DNA from 2 places in the Pseudoalteromonas sp. Z1A2 genome. Region 1 is predicted to be linked to the other one. Evidence: predicted binding sites of a transcription regulator. Region 1 holds the regulator's gene; the other holds the start of a gene.

What was found. The regulator ArgR, encoded in region 1, controls arginine synthesis, uptake and breakdown. The targets are predictions, from matches to a motif close to ANTGAATANNTATTCANT.
Region 2: a site for ArgR is predicted at 4,852-4,869, ahead of GQR47_RS07410 (aspartate aminotransferase family protein). Genes of this name have one in related genera too.

The regions. Positions count from the first base shown of each region.
Region 1 is NZ_WTKX01000020.1:27,123-35,077, reverse strand. It holds gene GQR47_RS14035 (ABC transporter ATP-binding protein) at 1-338, shown strand, start outside; gene GQR47_RS14030 (Dyp-type peroxidase) at 387-1,286, shown strand; gene argR (transcriptional regulator ArgR) at 1,294-1,761, opposite strand; gene mdh (malate dehydrogenase) at 1,987-2,919, shown strand; gene ispB (octaprenyl diphosphate synthase) at 3,005-3,976, opposite strand; gene rplU (50S ribosomal protein L21) at 4,399-4,710, shown strand; gene rpmA (50S ribosomal protein L27) at 4,727-4,984, shown strand; gene cgtA (Obg family GTPase CgtA) at 5,123-6,280, shown strand; gene folA (type 3 dihydrofolate reductase) at 6,354-6,845, shown strand; gene GQR47_RS13990 (DUF3718 domain-containing protein) at 6,924-7,301, shown strand; gene galU (UTP--glucose-1-phosphate uridylyltransferase GalU) at 7,750-7,955, shown strand, end outside.
Region 2 is NZ_WTKX01000007.1:109,273-117,227, reverse strand. It holds gene GQR47_RS07430 (OsmC family protein) at 1-257, opposite strand, end outside; gene GQR47_RS07425 (DUF3802 family protein) at 344-691, opposite strand; gene astD (succinylglutamate-semialdehyde dehydrogenase) at 824-2,293, opposite strand; gene astA (arginine N-succinyltransferase) at 2,309-3,325, opposite strand; gene GQR47_RS07410 (aspartate aminotransferase family protein) at 3,411-4,616, opposite strand; gene GQR47_RS07405 (HDOD domain-containing protein) at 4,996-6,156, opposite strand; gene GQR47_RS07400 (aminodeoxychorismate/anthranilate synthase component II) at 6,200-6,781, opposite strand; gene GQR47_RS07395 (YdcH family protein) at 7,331-7,573, shown strand; gene GQR47_RS07390 (antibiotic biosynthesis monooxygenase) at 7,635-7,955, opposite strand, start outside.

The DNA.
Region 1 (7,955 bases):
AGGGCATATACTTAAGCGCAGAAGTGTTAACCGCAACTGAATATAAAACACCATTTGGTTTAGTCGAATCTTATGTTGAGAGTAAGCATAATGTAAGTGCAGGGCTTATATATGTGCGCCCTCATCAAATAGAATTAGTGGCAGATAACCAAAGTGACAAATTCAGCAAGCGAGCTACAATCATAAGTCGTCGCTTTATTGGTTCGGCGTATGTTTATTCGCTTGTTATTGATGAACAAGAAATTGAAGTTGCTGCACAATATGGCCAGTCATTTGAAAATAATGATCAGGTTATAATAAAAATAAAACCTCACACGGTGAATTTTTTCGAATCGTAATTAATTTGTTATTCGCTGTGTTTTTATCTGTAAAACTAAGGAATAACAATGGCGCAAGCGCAATCAGGGATTTGTGCTGAAGCAAACTTACACGGTTTGCACTTATTTTTTAATGTGTTTGATGGTCAAGACGAATCACTTCGCGCAAAGTTAAAACAAGTAAGCGCTATAGAAGAAGAGTTTAGCGATCAATTTTCAGAATCAATGCTCTCTTGTATGGTTGCTATTGGTGCGCAATACTGGCCGCATATCCTCCCTGAATACATTCCAAGCGAATTACAGAGCTTTCCCAATATAACCCATAGCGATCACCAAATGAGCGTACAACCGTGCGATTTATTTGTGCAAATTCGCTCTGACCGTGAAGATGTTAACCATTTATTTGCGCTGCAAATTTTAAAACTATTTGCCCCCGATGTTGAGCTGGTGGAGCAAATTCGTAATTTTCGTTTTTTAGATGGTCGTGATTTTAACGGTTTTATTTATGGTGGCGACACCGCACATGGAAGAAAAAAGCGCGCTACGGCTTTAATCAGCAACTCTGGTAGCTTTGAAGATCAGGGGAGTTATATTCATGTTCAGCGTTATAAACATGATTTAACTATGTGGCAGCATTTATCATTGAGTGAGCAAGAGCAAATAATGGGACGTACGCGTCTTGATAACACGCTAATTACTCCAGCGGTCGAAACCAGCCATGCTTCGCGAAGTGAGCTAAAAGACGAAGACGGACAACCGCTACTATTAAATCAAAGCATGCCTTATGGCGACGTGTATGAGCAGGGAATGTTATCAATTACATGCGCTTGTACGGGCACCGCATTTGAAAAAGTACTTAATAGTCGTTTAGGGGAAGGGGATTGCTACGACCACTGGCTTGATTTTACTCAAGCCGATATGGGCTCTGCTTTCTTTGCACCTTCAATAGGGTTTTTAAAACAAATTTAATTTGCTATTAAACCGTATCAAATAAAATGCGAACGCGTTCAAGTGTTACATCTATTTCAGATATTTTAGCAGGAGCGATAAAAATAGTGTCATCGCCGGCAATAGTTCCTAGTACGCCATCTGCTTTACCTAATGAATCTAATAAACGTGCAATAAGCTGAGCAGCACCAGGGCTGGTACGAATGATGATCATCATTTCGTTGTGCATAATGTCGATTACTAATTGGCGTAATGGGCTTTTAGCCGTAGGTACACCCATTTCAGCAGGTAAGCAGTAAACCATTTCTTGTTTGGCATTGCGTGTGCGTACAGCGCCAAATTTACTTAACATGCGTGAAACTTTACTCTGACTTATATTGTCAAAACCTTGATCTTTTAACGCATCAACTATTTCGCCTTGAGAGCCAAAATTTTCTTCTTTTAATAGTGATTTAAATGCTTTTACCAGTGCTTCTTGTTTATCTTGTGGTTGCATAGTCTTTATTCGTTTTTGTTATTTATGCCGCAAATTCTACACAAAAATGAATAATTATGCAGCAGTTGTTTAGTTAACTTGCCAGTTTGATGCGTTAAATCACATAAGTTTACGACTATGGTCGAAAATATACTTGAAATAGACAGGATAAATTTGTTTTTAGTCGCTAATTTCATTATCTTAAGAGCCACAAATGTTTCCTACCTCAAATTACGGAGAATTCCAATGAAAGTTGCTGTATTAGGTGCTGCAGGCGGTATCGGCCAAGCGTTGTCTTTATTATTAAAAACAGGCTTACCAGCTGGCTCTGAATTATCACTTTATGATGTTGCACCAGTAGTACCAGGTGTTGCGGTTGACCTTTCTCACATCCCAACAGATGTTAAAGTTGCAGGCTTTGGCGCAGACGATTTAAATAAAGCGCTTGAAGGCTCTGACATCGTTCTTATCCCAGCGGGTATGCCGCGTAAACCAGGTATGGATCGTGCTGATTTATTCAATGTAAATGCTGGCATCATCAAAACGTTAGCAGAAGGCATTGTTGCCAGCTGTCCTAAAGCGTTAGTAGGTATTATTACTAACCCAGTAAATGGCACAGTTCCAATTGTTGCTGAAGTATTCAAAAAAGCAGGTACTTACGACGCTAAACGCGTATTCGGTATTACTACGCTTGACGTTATTCGTTCAGAAGCATTTGTTGCTGAACTTAAAGGCGTAGACGTAGCAACTGTAAAAGTACCAGTAATTGGTGGTCACTCAGGCACAACTATTCTGCCTCTACTTTCTCAAGTTGAAGGTGTTTCTTTCACTGATGAAGAAGTTGCTGCACTTACTCCACGTATCCAAAATGCGGGTACTGAAGTTGTAAATGCTAAAGCAGGCGGTGGTTCAGCTACGCTATCTATGGGTGCTGCTGCAGCTCGTTTTTGTATGTCTTTAGTTAAAGGCCTACAAGGTGAAGAAGTTGTAGATTACGCTTACGTTGCTGTTGAAAATGGCGATGCAGAGTACTTTGCACATCCAGTACGTTTAGGTAAAAACGGCGTAGAAGAAATTCTTTCTTACGGCGAACTAAGCGCATTTGAAACAAAAGCAAAAAATGACATGCTTGAAACTCTGAAAAAAGACATCAAAGAAGGTGTTGATTTCATGGCGTAATAGCCGCTTTAAGCAACAAAAAAGCCTGCATTTGCAGGCTTTTTTATTGCTCAGAATTAATGTCACACTGTGTAACTAGTTAAAACTAGTGGTCGCGGTCAACCGCAATACGGGCAAGGCTTATAAGTGCTTGCTTATAGTCAGACTCAGCTAAAAAGTCTAAACAGGCAATGGCTTTTTCGGCCTCAAGCTCTGCTTTTTGCATTGTAAACTCAAGCGCATTAGTTTGTTTTAGTGCAGTTAAAATTTCTTCTAAATGCTCCATACCATTACTGTGCTCTATTGCATCACGAATGAGCTGTGTTTGCTGCTCGCTACCATGTTGCATAGCATAAATAAGCGGAAGGGTTGGTTTGCCTTCAGCTAAATCATCGCCAATGTTTTTACCTAGCTGCTCAGCATCTGCATTGTAATCGAGTACGTCATCTACTAGTTGAAACGCAGTACCTAAATGCATACCGTATAGGTTTAGTGCATCAAGTGTCGCTTGGTCTTGCTCTGTGATAATGGCAGCAAGGCCTGTAGCTGCTTCAAATAATTTAGCCGTTTTAGAGTAAATAACCTGCATATAGCTGGCTTCAGTCGTATCTGGGTCATTGCAGTTCATCAGCTGCAATACTTCACCTTCAGCAATAATGTTTGTTGCATCGGCAAGTACTTGCATAATCTGCATTTTTCCAAGGCCAACCATAAGCTGAAATGAGCGAGTGTAAATAAAGTCACCAACCAATACGCTAGCAGCATTACCAAATTCAGCATTTGCTGTAGGCGTGCCACGTCGTAAGTTTGATTCATCTACAACATCATCATGCAATAGCGTTGCTGTATGGATAAACTCAACAATTGTTGCAAGTGTTATGTGATCTTTACCCTGATAACCGAGCGCTTTGGCTGCTAAAATAGCCAGCATTGGACGAACGCGTTTGCCGCCACTGCTAACTATATATAAACCAAGCTGATTAACTAACGCCACATCTGAGCGCATTTGCGCATGTATAAGTTGATTGACGTCATTCATATCGCTTTCGATTAACGCCTGGATAGCTTTTATATCCATTGATCTCCGAGCCAATTTTTATGTGTGAACGGCGCAGATTGTACAACAAAAAATGCACTAGCTCGATATTTTGTGACGATTGATTGAAAAAACACTATTAAAGTACTTAATTTAGACTGAATTAGCCAAGATAACTGATTAATTGATAATCAATATAGAGTTTATGGTGTGCTTAGATATTGAGCTGTGAGGGTCATATTTGAGTACATTAATTTATTTCGGCTAAGAGTTAAAAAGCGCTTGGCAAAAGGGCCAATTAATATAAAATGGGGTAAATATTGAATTGCTCTCAAAGCAGCTACTTTTTATTCATTTTAATTACAAAATAGGCTTGCTAGTTATTTCGCGTTAGCGTAAACTTCGCGCCCTATCGAAGAATATTTTAGTTGCGCCGATTTGAGGGTGCACAGACGGAGTTAATTATGTACGCGGTTTTCCAAAGTGGTGGTAAACAGCATCGTGTGACTGAAGGTCAAACGATTCGTCTTGAAAAATTAGACGTTGAAACTGGTGCGGCAGTAGAATTTGATTCAGTACTTTTAGTTGCTGATGGTGAGAAAATCGAGATCGGTGTACCGTTCGTAAACGGTGGCAAGATAACAGCTGAGGTTGTTTCACATGGTCGCGGTGAGAAGATTAAGGTTGTTAAATTTAGACGCCGTAAGCATTCTCGTAAGCAAATGGGCCATCGTCAATGGTTCACTGAAGTTAAAATCACTAGCATTAGCGCTTAATTAGAGGTACTTAGAAATGGCACATAAAAAAGCAGCTGGTAGTACTCGTAACGGTCGCGATTCAGAAAGCAAACGCCTTGGTGTTAAGCGTTTTGGTGGCGAATCAGTTCTAGCGGGTAGCATCATTGTTCGTCAGCGTGGAACTCGTTTCCACCCTGGTACTAACGTAGGTATCGGTAAAGACCACACTATCTTCGCAAAAGCAGATGGTAAAGTTCAGTTTGAACAAAAAGGTCCTTTAAACCGTAAATACGTAACTATCGTAACTGAGTAATCAGTAAGGTAGTTAAAAACCCCGCCTTTGCGGGGTTTTTTGTTTTGTAGTCAGCCAATATATACCCAAGCCTGCATTTGTGCTGGCTTGGGTATATAATAGAGTTATTAAACAAGCCAATCCCTAAAGTGAGTAATCATGAAGTTTGTAGATGAAGTAGAAATTCGCGCAGAAGCTGGAGACGGTGGCAGCGGCATCGTGTCTTTCCGTCGTGAAAAATATGTTCCAGATGGTGGACCAGACGGCGGTGACGGTGGAGACGGTGGTAGTGTTTATCTACAAGCTGATGAAAACTTAAATACCTTAATTGATTATCAGTTTGAGCGCTTCCATAGAGCTGAACGTGGTACTAACGGTCGTAGCCGTAACTGTACAGGCCGAAAAGCTGATGACTTGTTTGTTATGGTGCCTGTAGGCACGCGCATCATGGATGTTGATACCCAAGAGGGACTTGGCGACTTAACTCAACATGGTCAACGAATTTTGGTTGCAAAAGGTGGTTTCCACGGCTTGGGGAATGCGCGTTTTAAATCAAGTACTAACCGAGCACCTCGTCAAAAAACATTAGGCACACCAGGTGAAGTACGTAACTTAAAATTAGAGTTACTATTATTAGCTGATGTTGGCTTACTTGGACTACCAAATGCCGGTAAATCTACGTTTATCCGCAGTGTATCTGCAGCAAGACCAAAAGTAGCTGATTACCCATTCACGACGCTTATTCCTAATTTAGGTGTGGTACGTCCTGAAGCAAATAAATCATTTGTTATAGCCGATATTCCGGGTCTAATTGAAGGTGCATCTGATGGCGCAGGCCTAGGTATTCGCTTTTTGAAACATTTAGAGCGTTGTCGTGTGTTATTACACATTATTGATGTAATGCCGGTAGATGGTTCAAACCCTGTTGATAATGCGTTTTCGATTATTAACGAGCTGCACCAATACAGCCCTAAATTAGCTGAGAAGCCACGCTGGTTAGTATTTAATAAAATAGATTTATTACCAGAGGATGAAGCAAAAGCGTTATGCGAATCGATTGCAGAAGAGCTGGGCGAAACTGAAAATATCTATCACATTTCAGCAATTAATAAACTTAACACTCAACCATTAATCCACAACATAATGACACTACTTGATAGCATGCCTAAAGAGAAGTTTGTACAAGTGGAAGATGAAGAAGTTGAATTTAAGTGGGATACCTATCATGAAAAAGCCACTAAAGGTAAGGGTAATGATGATGATTGGGATGACTGGGATGAAGATGATTACGACGTAGAAGTTGTCTACGAGCGTTAATTAAATAGAATTTACTAAAAAGGAGCTTATGCTCCTTTTTCTTTGTTTAAGAATAAAGTACTAGGTGTTTATTATGATAATTTCAATGATTGCAGCAATGGCAAATAACCGTGTAATTGGTCTAGATAATAAAATGCCATGGCATTTACCTGCAGATCTTCAGCATTTTAAAAAGGTCACTACGGGTAAGCCTGTGATCATGGGTCGTAAAACTTTTGAGTCTATAGGCCGTCCATTACCTGGGCGCCGTAATATTATTATTACTCGAAACAGCGAATATACTGCACAGGGTATTGAAGTAGTAACTACGCCAGATGCCGCATTAGAACTCGTTACTACTGCTGAAGAAGTAATGATTATTGGTGGTGGTAATATCTATGAGCAATTTTTACCAAAAGCAGAACGCCTGTATCTAACTTTTATTGATTTAGATGTTAAAGGCGATACACAGTTTCCAGATTACAATAAAGTTGCTAATTGGTACGTGAAAGAAGAGCAAGAAAACCATCCGAATGACAAGAATTTATCTAGTTATAAATTCGTAACTTTATATAAAGAACGTTAACATTATTGCGTAAATTTTGATAGATTGATATAATATTCGATAGTCTATATAAGAACAAAGTATTATAAAGGGTTTGTCATGTTTAAATTACCAAAGCTAGTTGCACTTACTGCCGTTGTAGCTGTTAGTTCGTTTTCGTATACAGCACCTGTAAATGCTGAAGATCAATTAGCAGTATCTATTTGTGAATATATTGCGGCAGACGATAAAAACCGATTACGCAGCAAGCTTAAAAGCTCTCGTGTAAAAATTCGTAATATTTATGATGCAGTACAATGTAATGGTAATAACTTATTACGTCATGCTGTTGCTAGTAATGCAGTAGATACTGGTGAGTATATAGTTAAAAACTTATCAAAAAGTGCGTTAACAGATGGTGCTGATATTGCTTGGGCTGAAGGGAATTTTGCCAGCTCACCGCTTATTGCAGTAATTAAAGAGCGTGCAGGTCTTTAATTATAAAAAGGTTTTGTAACGCGACCTTTAGTTAGAAATTTATTGGTCTGGGTTTGTTATTTATAGCAAACCCAGGCTTTTTTCGTTTAGCTAATGTAATCTCACCCCACAACAAAATCATTAATAAACTTCATAACTTACCTGCTCATTTTAAATAACCAAAAATGTAGAGTCTCTGTTTAATAAACAGCTTCAAATTTACTTCTTCAAAAGAGGTAACTTTATTCAGCTAGTATCTATTTTGTATCTGCTAGTTTGTACCAATACGCAATAATACTTAATTATTTTGCGGGGCTAAACGTGTCGCACCTGTGTTAAATAATTCTCATTTAGAACAACTAAGTAGCGAATTTTTTGCCTAGCTATCAACACGTTTTTCCATCCTAAAAATAGATCACTTAATTAAGCGAATTGATATTATTTACAAACTTAATCACTAAGGACAGATATGAAAGCTGTAATTCCAGTAGCTGGCTTAGGGACGAGAATGCTCCCTATGACAAAAGCTATCCCAAAAGAAATGCTCCCAATAGTCGATAAGCCTCTAATTCAATATATTGTCAGCGAATGTGTGTCCGCTGGTATTAAAGATATTGTGTTAGTTACGCATAGCTCTAAAAATGCAATCGAAAACCACTTTGATACAAGTTATGA
Region 2 (7,955 bases), on a different contig from region 1:
TTGATTTTGGTAAACACGCGCGGTGCTGTTTCGGCGCGTTCTGCACTGAGTTGCACTTGTACGTCTGAAAAATCTTGTTTAGCTTTTTTTAAAATACTAACCACATCAACTGATGAGCAACAGCCAACTGACATTAAAACCATTTCCATTGGGCTTGGTGCTGCGCTATCGCTACCGCCATCAAACACAACATTGTGGTTAGAATTAGAACGGCCAATAAACGTATCGCCTTCAACCCATTTTACATTTGCTTGCATTGTTATATCTCAAAAAAATATTTTCTTGATTGTAAGCAACTTAGCCGTAGTTGCAAATGAAAATGCAACGCAGGGCTATAAAATGGCTAAGATTGTTGTGCTAATGCGCTATCAAAGAGGTTTTTCACTAAACCTGCAAATTCATCTATAAAGGCATGCTGTTCAACCGTGACAGGCTGTGAGGTGATGCTGCTGAGGACTTCTTCTAAATCGTAAACTATGCCATCAACTTCACGTACAATTTGACTACGCTGCTCTGTGTTGAGGTCTGTGTGCTGCTCGCAAATAAGCATCACATTTTGTGCAATGACGTCTTCGATTAATTCCATTACTGTTGGAGCGCCTGGTTTTATTTCGCCTGGCTTCTCAAACAATGCTAAATTTTGAGTTAGATACATGATCAAATCATCGTACCCTTGCCTATCTAAAACCATTATGCGAACCACCTAAATATATTTAATTATGCTGATTTAAGCAGAAAGAGCCGATAATTACTAGCCTTGTACGATAGCAATACAAAAAAAGCAGCCGAAGCTGCTTTTATAATGATTAAGTAGTATTACTGCTTAATCTATTTTTAAGCCTGGGCTTAGTGTTGCTGGCATCGCTACTTTTTCAAGCTCTACTGAAGCAACTGGGTATGCACAGTAATCAGCTGCGTAATACGCGCTTGCTCTGTGATTGCCCGATGCGCCAATACCACCAAATGGTGCTGCGCTTGATGCGCCAGTAATTGGGCGGTTCCAGTTAACAATACCAGCGCGAATACGACGTAAAAAATGGTCGTAATCTGCTGCACTATCACTTAATAAACCAGCCGATAAACCAAAGGTTGTATCGTTTGCTTTATCAATGGCTTGGTCAAAGTCGTCAAAGCGGAATACTTTTAAAAGTGGTCCAAAATGCTCTTCATCTGGGAAGTCACTAATATTTGTACACTCAATAATACCTGGTGTTACAAAGCCAGTATTAGCTGTGTGCTCAAGCTCTACTAATACTTGAGCGCCAAGCTCAACAAGCTCGTTTTGCGCTTTAACCATGCCCGCTGCTGCCGCTGATGAGATCATAGAGCCCATAAATGGCTGGTCTGCATCATCGTAGTTACCTACTTTAATCGCTTTAGTTGCAGTGATAAGGCGCTCTAAAATTACATCGCCTTTGCTACCTTTAGGTAAAAACAGTTTACGTGCACATGTACAACGCTGGCCGCTTGAGATAAACGCTGATTGAATAATATCGTGAACAACCGCTTTAGTGTCTTCAACGTCAGTAATAATAAGTGGATTATTACCACCCATTTCTAGCGCTAAAATTTTACCCGGTTGACCCGCAAACTGTTCATGTAAAATATGACCAGTACGCGAAGAACCCGTAAAGAACAAGCCATCAATCCCTTTGTGAGCAGCAAGGGCTTTACCCGTTTCTACTTCACCTTGAACAAGGTTGATTACACCGGCTGGTAAGCCTGCTTTTTCCCACAGTTTAAGCGTAAGCTCGGCAACTTTAGGAGTCAGTTCAGACGGTTTAAATACCACTGTGTTACCTGCTAAAAGCGCTGGCACAATGTGGCCATTAGGTAAGTGACCCGGAAAGTTATACGGACCAAATACGGCTACAACCCCATGTGGCTTATGACGAATCATCGCGCGCCCAAGTGGCATTGCGTTTTCTACATCGCCAGTGCGCTCTAAAAATGCTTTTTCAGAAATGGCAATTTTACCAACCATAGCACCCGCTTCTGTGCGCGTTTCCCACAGTGGCTTACCTGTTTCTTGTGCGATAGTAATAGCGAGCTCTTCGCTGTTTTCTTTTAATTGCGCTGCGAATGCTTTAATTATTTCTAAACGCTCAGTAAAGCTTTTATCAGCCCATGCATAAAACGCTTCGCGCGCTGCATTTACTGCGGTGTCTACTTGCGCCGCAGTTGCTGATGATGCATGCCAAATAACGTCGTTATTTGCAGGGTTTACTGAATTAAATTCTGTGCCTTGGCCTTGTGACCATTGACCATTAATAAATTGTGCAGGATGAGTCATATACTTTCTCCTAAATTAAATCGTGGTTGCACTAACAATATCGCCAGTTTGCAAATGCAATGCACCTGCTACTTCTTGCGATAAAATAAGGCTTTTTGCGCGCTCGTCAAATGTCATTGGTGCAACGGTTGCTCTAAAATCTTCAAGCTTTTCGTTAGCTAGTAACACCATGGTGTCGCCAGTCATTTCGCCAATTTCAACGTTAAAGTTATTTGCATTACGAATCGTCGCAATGTTATCTACTTTTGCTTCAACCGTTGGGCCGCCGTCAAAAATGTCTACATAGCCATTAAACGTAAAGCCTTCGCTTTTTAATAACTCGATTGCTGGGCGTGTGTTGTCGTGTACTTTACCTATTACGGCTTGCGCATCTTTACTTAGCAAATTTACATAAATTGGGTATTTAGGCATTAGTTCAGCAATGAAAACCTTTTGGCCAATACCTGTTAGGTAGTCGGCTGTTGGAAAATCCATTGAGAAAAAGTGCTCTTCAAGCCACTGCCAAAAAGGGCTACTGCCGTTTTCGTCAGACACACCGCGCATTTCTGCAATCACTGTTTGTGCAAAACGCTCTTGATGCTGCTTTATAAACATAAAGCGCGCTTTTGAAAGTAGCTTACCGTTACAATTTTTACGATAGCCATCTTTTAAAAACAATGTGCAAAGCTCTGTAGCGCCTGTGTAGTCGTTACATAGCGTTAAAATATCAACCGCTTTGTATACGTTTAATGTGCGCGAAGAGTGAATCACTTTACTTAAGTGATAATGATAAAATGCATCATCAAGCCCTACCGCAGCTTCAATTGCAGACGTACCTACAACATCACCGGTTTCGCTATCTTCAAGAACAAACAGGTAGCCTTCGTCACCGGGTTGTGACGTTTGCTTAGCAAATGAACTTACAGAATGGTCTATTTTCTTTTGCAATAGTTCTTCGTTTAATGGCAAAGACGTAAAACCATGCCCAGATTCGTGGGCAATTTTCAGTAATGCTGAGTAATCATTTTGCTGGATTGGGCGAAGGATCATCATGAGTCCGCTTGCTCCCTTATAAATAACGGTAAATAGGAATTGCAGGGCAAGCGGTGCTTGCCCTTAATTGGTTGGCTTAAGTCGCTTATGCGTTTACTACGCTTGCTACTGCTTTTTCAAAGCGTGCCATACCTTCGCGAATGTCCGCTTCAGGAATTACTAAAGATGGAGTGAAACGTATTACGTCTGCACCGGCAACTAGTGACATAAGGCCTTGCTCAGTACCTGCCACTAAAAACTCTTTTGCACGACCTTTGTATTGCTCGTTCACTACTGCACCAATTAATAAACCTTGGCCACGGATTTCGCTAAATGCGTTGTATTTTTCGTTAACCGCGCTAAGTAGTTCATTAAATAATGCTGCTTTTTCTTTTACGCCAGCCAGTACGTCTGGGGTATTTACTGTATCAAATGCCGCTTCTGCAACAGCACAGGCAAGCGGGTTACCGCCATAAGTAGAACCATGTGTGCCTACTTTAAGGTGCTGTGCAATTTCAGTTGTTGTGATCATAGCGCCAATAGGAAAACCGCCGCCAAGTGCTTTAGCCGAAGTTAAAATATCAGGTACTACGTTTAAGCCTTGGTATGCATATAAATCGCCAGTACGACCAACACCTGTTTGAACTTCATCAAAAATAAGCAGTGCGTTATGTTTAGTACATAAATCGCGAACGCCTTGAGCAAACTCATCAGTTGGTGAAACAATACCGCCTTCACCTTGTAGAGGTTCCATCATTACGGCACATGTTTTATCGCTGATAAGTGCTTCAAATGCAGCAAGGTCATTGTAATCACAATGTACAATGTCGCCAGGCTTAGGACCAAAACCATCTGAATATGCAGCTTGGCCGCCAACAGTTACGGTAAAGAATGTACGACCGTGGAAACCTTTGTTGAACGCGATGATTTGTGATTTTTCTGCGCCAAACTTATCAAGTGCAAAACGACGCGCTAATTTAAGCGCGGCTTCGTTTGCTTCTGCGCCAGAGTTGGCAAAGTAAACTTTTTCAGCAAATGTCGCATCAACCATTTTTTTAGCTAGGCGAAGTGCCGGCTCATTGGTCATTACGTTAGATAGATGCCAGATTTTTTCGCCTTGCTCTTTTAATGCGCCTACTAATGCAGGGTGGCAATGGCCAAGACAGTTAACTGCAATACCACCAGCAAAGTCGATAAACTCTCGACCTTGTTGATCCCATACGCGAGAGCCTTCGCCTCGAACAGGAATTACGCTTGAAGGTGCGTAGTTAGGAACCATTACGTGATCAAATAATTCGCGATTGACTGTCATTTTATTTCCTCTTAATTGTGAGCAACACAAAACATCAAAATAGGTGTTTGGTTAATATTTGTAACCAACTTTATAGGCAAGATCAGTAACCTGATAATTGCGCAAAATTGCTTTGTGGTTCAATTTTCAGACGCACATTATTTCAGAATTACTGATATCTGTCTCGTTAAAAACTTTCATGTATCCCTTGAAAATAAAGGGCTAAAGATATTATTTCATAGATAGTGAATAACTATTTGCATAGCTATTTATGCTTATTTTTAGGCAACTAACCGCATGAGTACAGAGGCGCACACGCTTTAATCGGCAAATATGTAATATAACAATAAGATGAAAATGAATGGTTAGTCGCAAAAAAATTAACAAAAAATTCAGATTTTTAGTCAATTTGAATAGCTAAATTGGTAAAATTACTCGATTGAAGGGTTTTTAGTTCCTTTTTAGTGAACTTAAAGTGCGAAAACCAGCTTAGAGCTTCATCAGGTTCAATAAGTTGATGTTCTTTTAAATTAAGATATTGAGAATAGCACCGTGCCTTTAGCATTACTTCTGTTAATGGCAGTAATGTCTCGCCCTTATCTACCCCATTTACTAGCTGCTGCATTACCCCTTTAAACGGTAAATATTTAAAAGCCATTTTGTCTATTACCTTAGCGCTTACTTCTATCGATTTATTACTAAGTAGAGTAGTTAAAAATAGCGGGTCGGGCTGAAGCTCTAATAAAGCGGTGTGTAAATCTTTTTGGTTTTCATTTCGGGCTAGCTGTACTTTACGTTGCCATATTTGCTCAAACGTTTTTAAGTACAAGCGCACTAATGCAATTCGCCCTACATCTAAAAGCATACCAAGGGTAAATGCATGTACGTCATTTACATTATTAATTTGTGCAATTTTTTGCGCAGCAATGGCGTTTGCCATCGCGCTGTCGCGTAGCCGACGTTTTAATAACGAAAATGGTTCGGTGCTATGTGGCATCCAATGGCGGGCAGCAAATGTAGGAATAACTAGCTGTAAGTTATCAAGGCCAATATAACGAAGGGCGAGCGATGGCTTATCTACTTTTACAGACGTGTTTTTACTACGTTGATTACGATAGTAAGGTAAATTAACGAGCGTTACTAACTCCCTACCCAACCAGCTTATATCATTAACCAATGGCTCTAAACGCCCTACCGACGCTGACTTTACCGCTAATATATCGAGTATATTGGCAATGCCATCTTCAATACCTATGGTGCTATGAATTACGCCATCTATATCTTCGAGCTGCTTATATATAGCTGTTTCAATTGTTTTGTGCAGTTGCTCACTGGCTTGAGCGCGGTACTTATGATGTGCAGTACTGCTTTGCTGGCGTTTATTCTGTGCGGCCACTTCAACCTGAAGCAAGGTACGCTGCTTCATGGGTTCGCCGTAATCTATATCTAATGTATGAATGAAACCAATTTGCTGATGCGCAAAGCTATGCCCAAGCAATAAGTCATGAGCTCGTTGGCTTAGTATTTTGGCAGTACGCTGCTGGGCTACAAGTTCAGTCATGACATCCATTAATAAAGTATAAAATGCTATGTGTATTATAACATTAGAAGCGAGTTAAAAAGTTATCAAGCAGTTCTAAGCCTTGAGCAGTTAAAATAGCTTCGGGATGAAACTGCACACCTTCGATAGCAAGTTCATTGTGTAACAACCCCATAATTTCGTCAAACTCGCCTTGCTCAGTTTGAGTCCATGCGGTTACTTCAAGCTCTTTAGGCAGAGTTTGCGCTTTAACCACTAAAGAATGATAACGACATACCGTTAACGGATTAGCTAAGCCTTTAAACACCCCTTTATTAGTATGAACTATGGGTGATGTTTTACCGTGCATTACTTTTTTAGCACGAATTACATCTCCACCTAAAGCTTGTGCGATAGTTTGATGCCCCAAGCAAATCCCTAAAATAGGATATTGCCCTTTTAGTTGCTCAACAACATTTAGTGAAATACCCGCTTCGTTAGGGGTGCATGGCCCTGGCGATAACACGATGTGCTGCGGGTTTAACTGTTTTATTTGTGCAATACTTAGCTCATCATTACGTTTTACTAAAACGTCTTGATCTAAACGCTGAAAATATTGCACTAAGTTGTAAGTAAACGAATCGTAGTTGTCGATCATCAACAGCATTACACAACAGACCTTATAAATTATTGACCACTACTTTACACAAGTGGTACTAAGCGCTGCATTCTACCACTATTAATTAACCAACATAAATTAGCAAAAAGCGTTAAAAATTAACTCTTTTAGCTAAAATGCTTAAAAGCCTTTAGCGGGTATTGGTTTACTAACTTGAACTCTGGTTAAGAGATTTACTAACGTATTGAATCATGATGATATTTAAATTTATTTTCTCTAGCCAGAGATTCCTTGCACCTTGAGCAATAATATCGAACCCTAAGCTTTTTACGATTAGTTAATACACCTACGTAGGCTGTATACCCCAACAATAAATTATTGACCTCTAAAGTACGTGCATTTATTGATCGCACTATTAAATACTTTGGTGAAATACCTTACTGAGCAAAATAAACAGATTGCTTGTGCTACATCAAATTAGCGGCTCGATGGTTGAATTATATCTATGTAAGCCCCAGTGTATTATATGAAAGGCAGTAATTCACTTATACAACTCACTTACTTGTGAGCTCATTTATATCCTACTAAGGAGCGAATATGTTAGGCGAAGACCACTCATTAACAAATGACTTTCCAGAGTACTTAAAGACCATTGCCGAGTTAAATGAAAGCGATACTGAATTTGCAAAAAAAGCAGATAAGTACGACAAGCTAGATAAAGAGATTAGAGTGTTAGAGCTCAAAGATGCGCCCATAAGCGATGAACAAATGCATCTATTAAAACACGAACGTACAGAATTAAAAGATTGGTTATACGAGCGCTTGCAGCAAGAGCAGTAATGCCACTAAAAAAGAGCTCACTGATGAGGTGAGCTCTTTAGATCAACAATGGGTATTTTCTCTAAAACTTTACCAAGCCACCCACAGGTTTCATAAATACACTGCTTGGGCCTGCAAAGGCTTGTGCAAACTCTTCTGATAATTGACTAAATACCGTTACTTTATCCATATCAACTACGCTTAAAAATAGTGGGCCACCTTCGCCCCAACCAGCAAGATGCGCTTTAGCAGCATCTTCATCTTGGTAACGCTCGTAAATATGTACATTGCGCTTGTCTTCACTTACTGTCCACTCATACATTAAAGTGCCCGCTTCACTTTTAGCCAAAGTAACTAATTGTGCCATTACCAGTAAAAACTCATCGTATTTACCTTCTTTAAT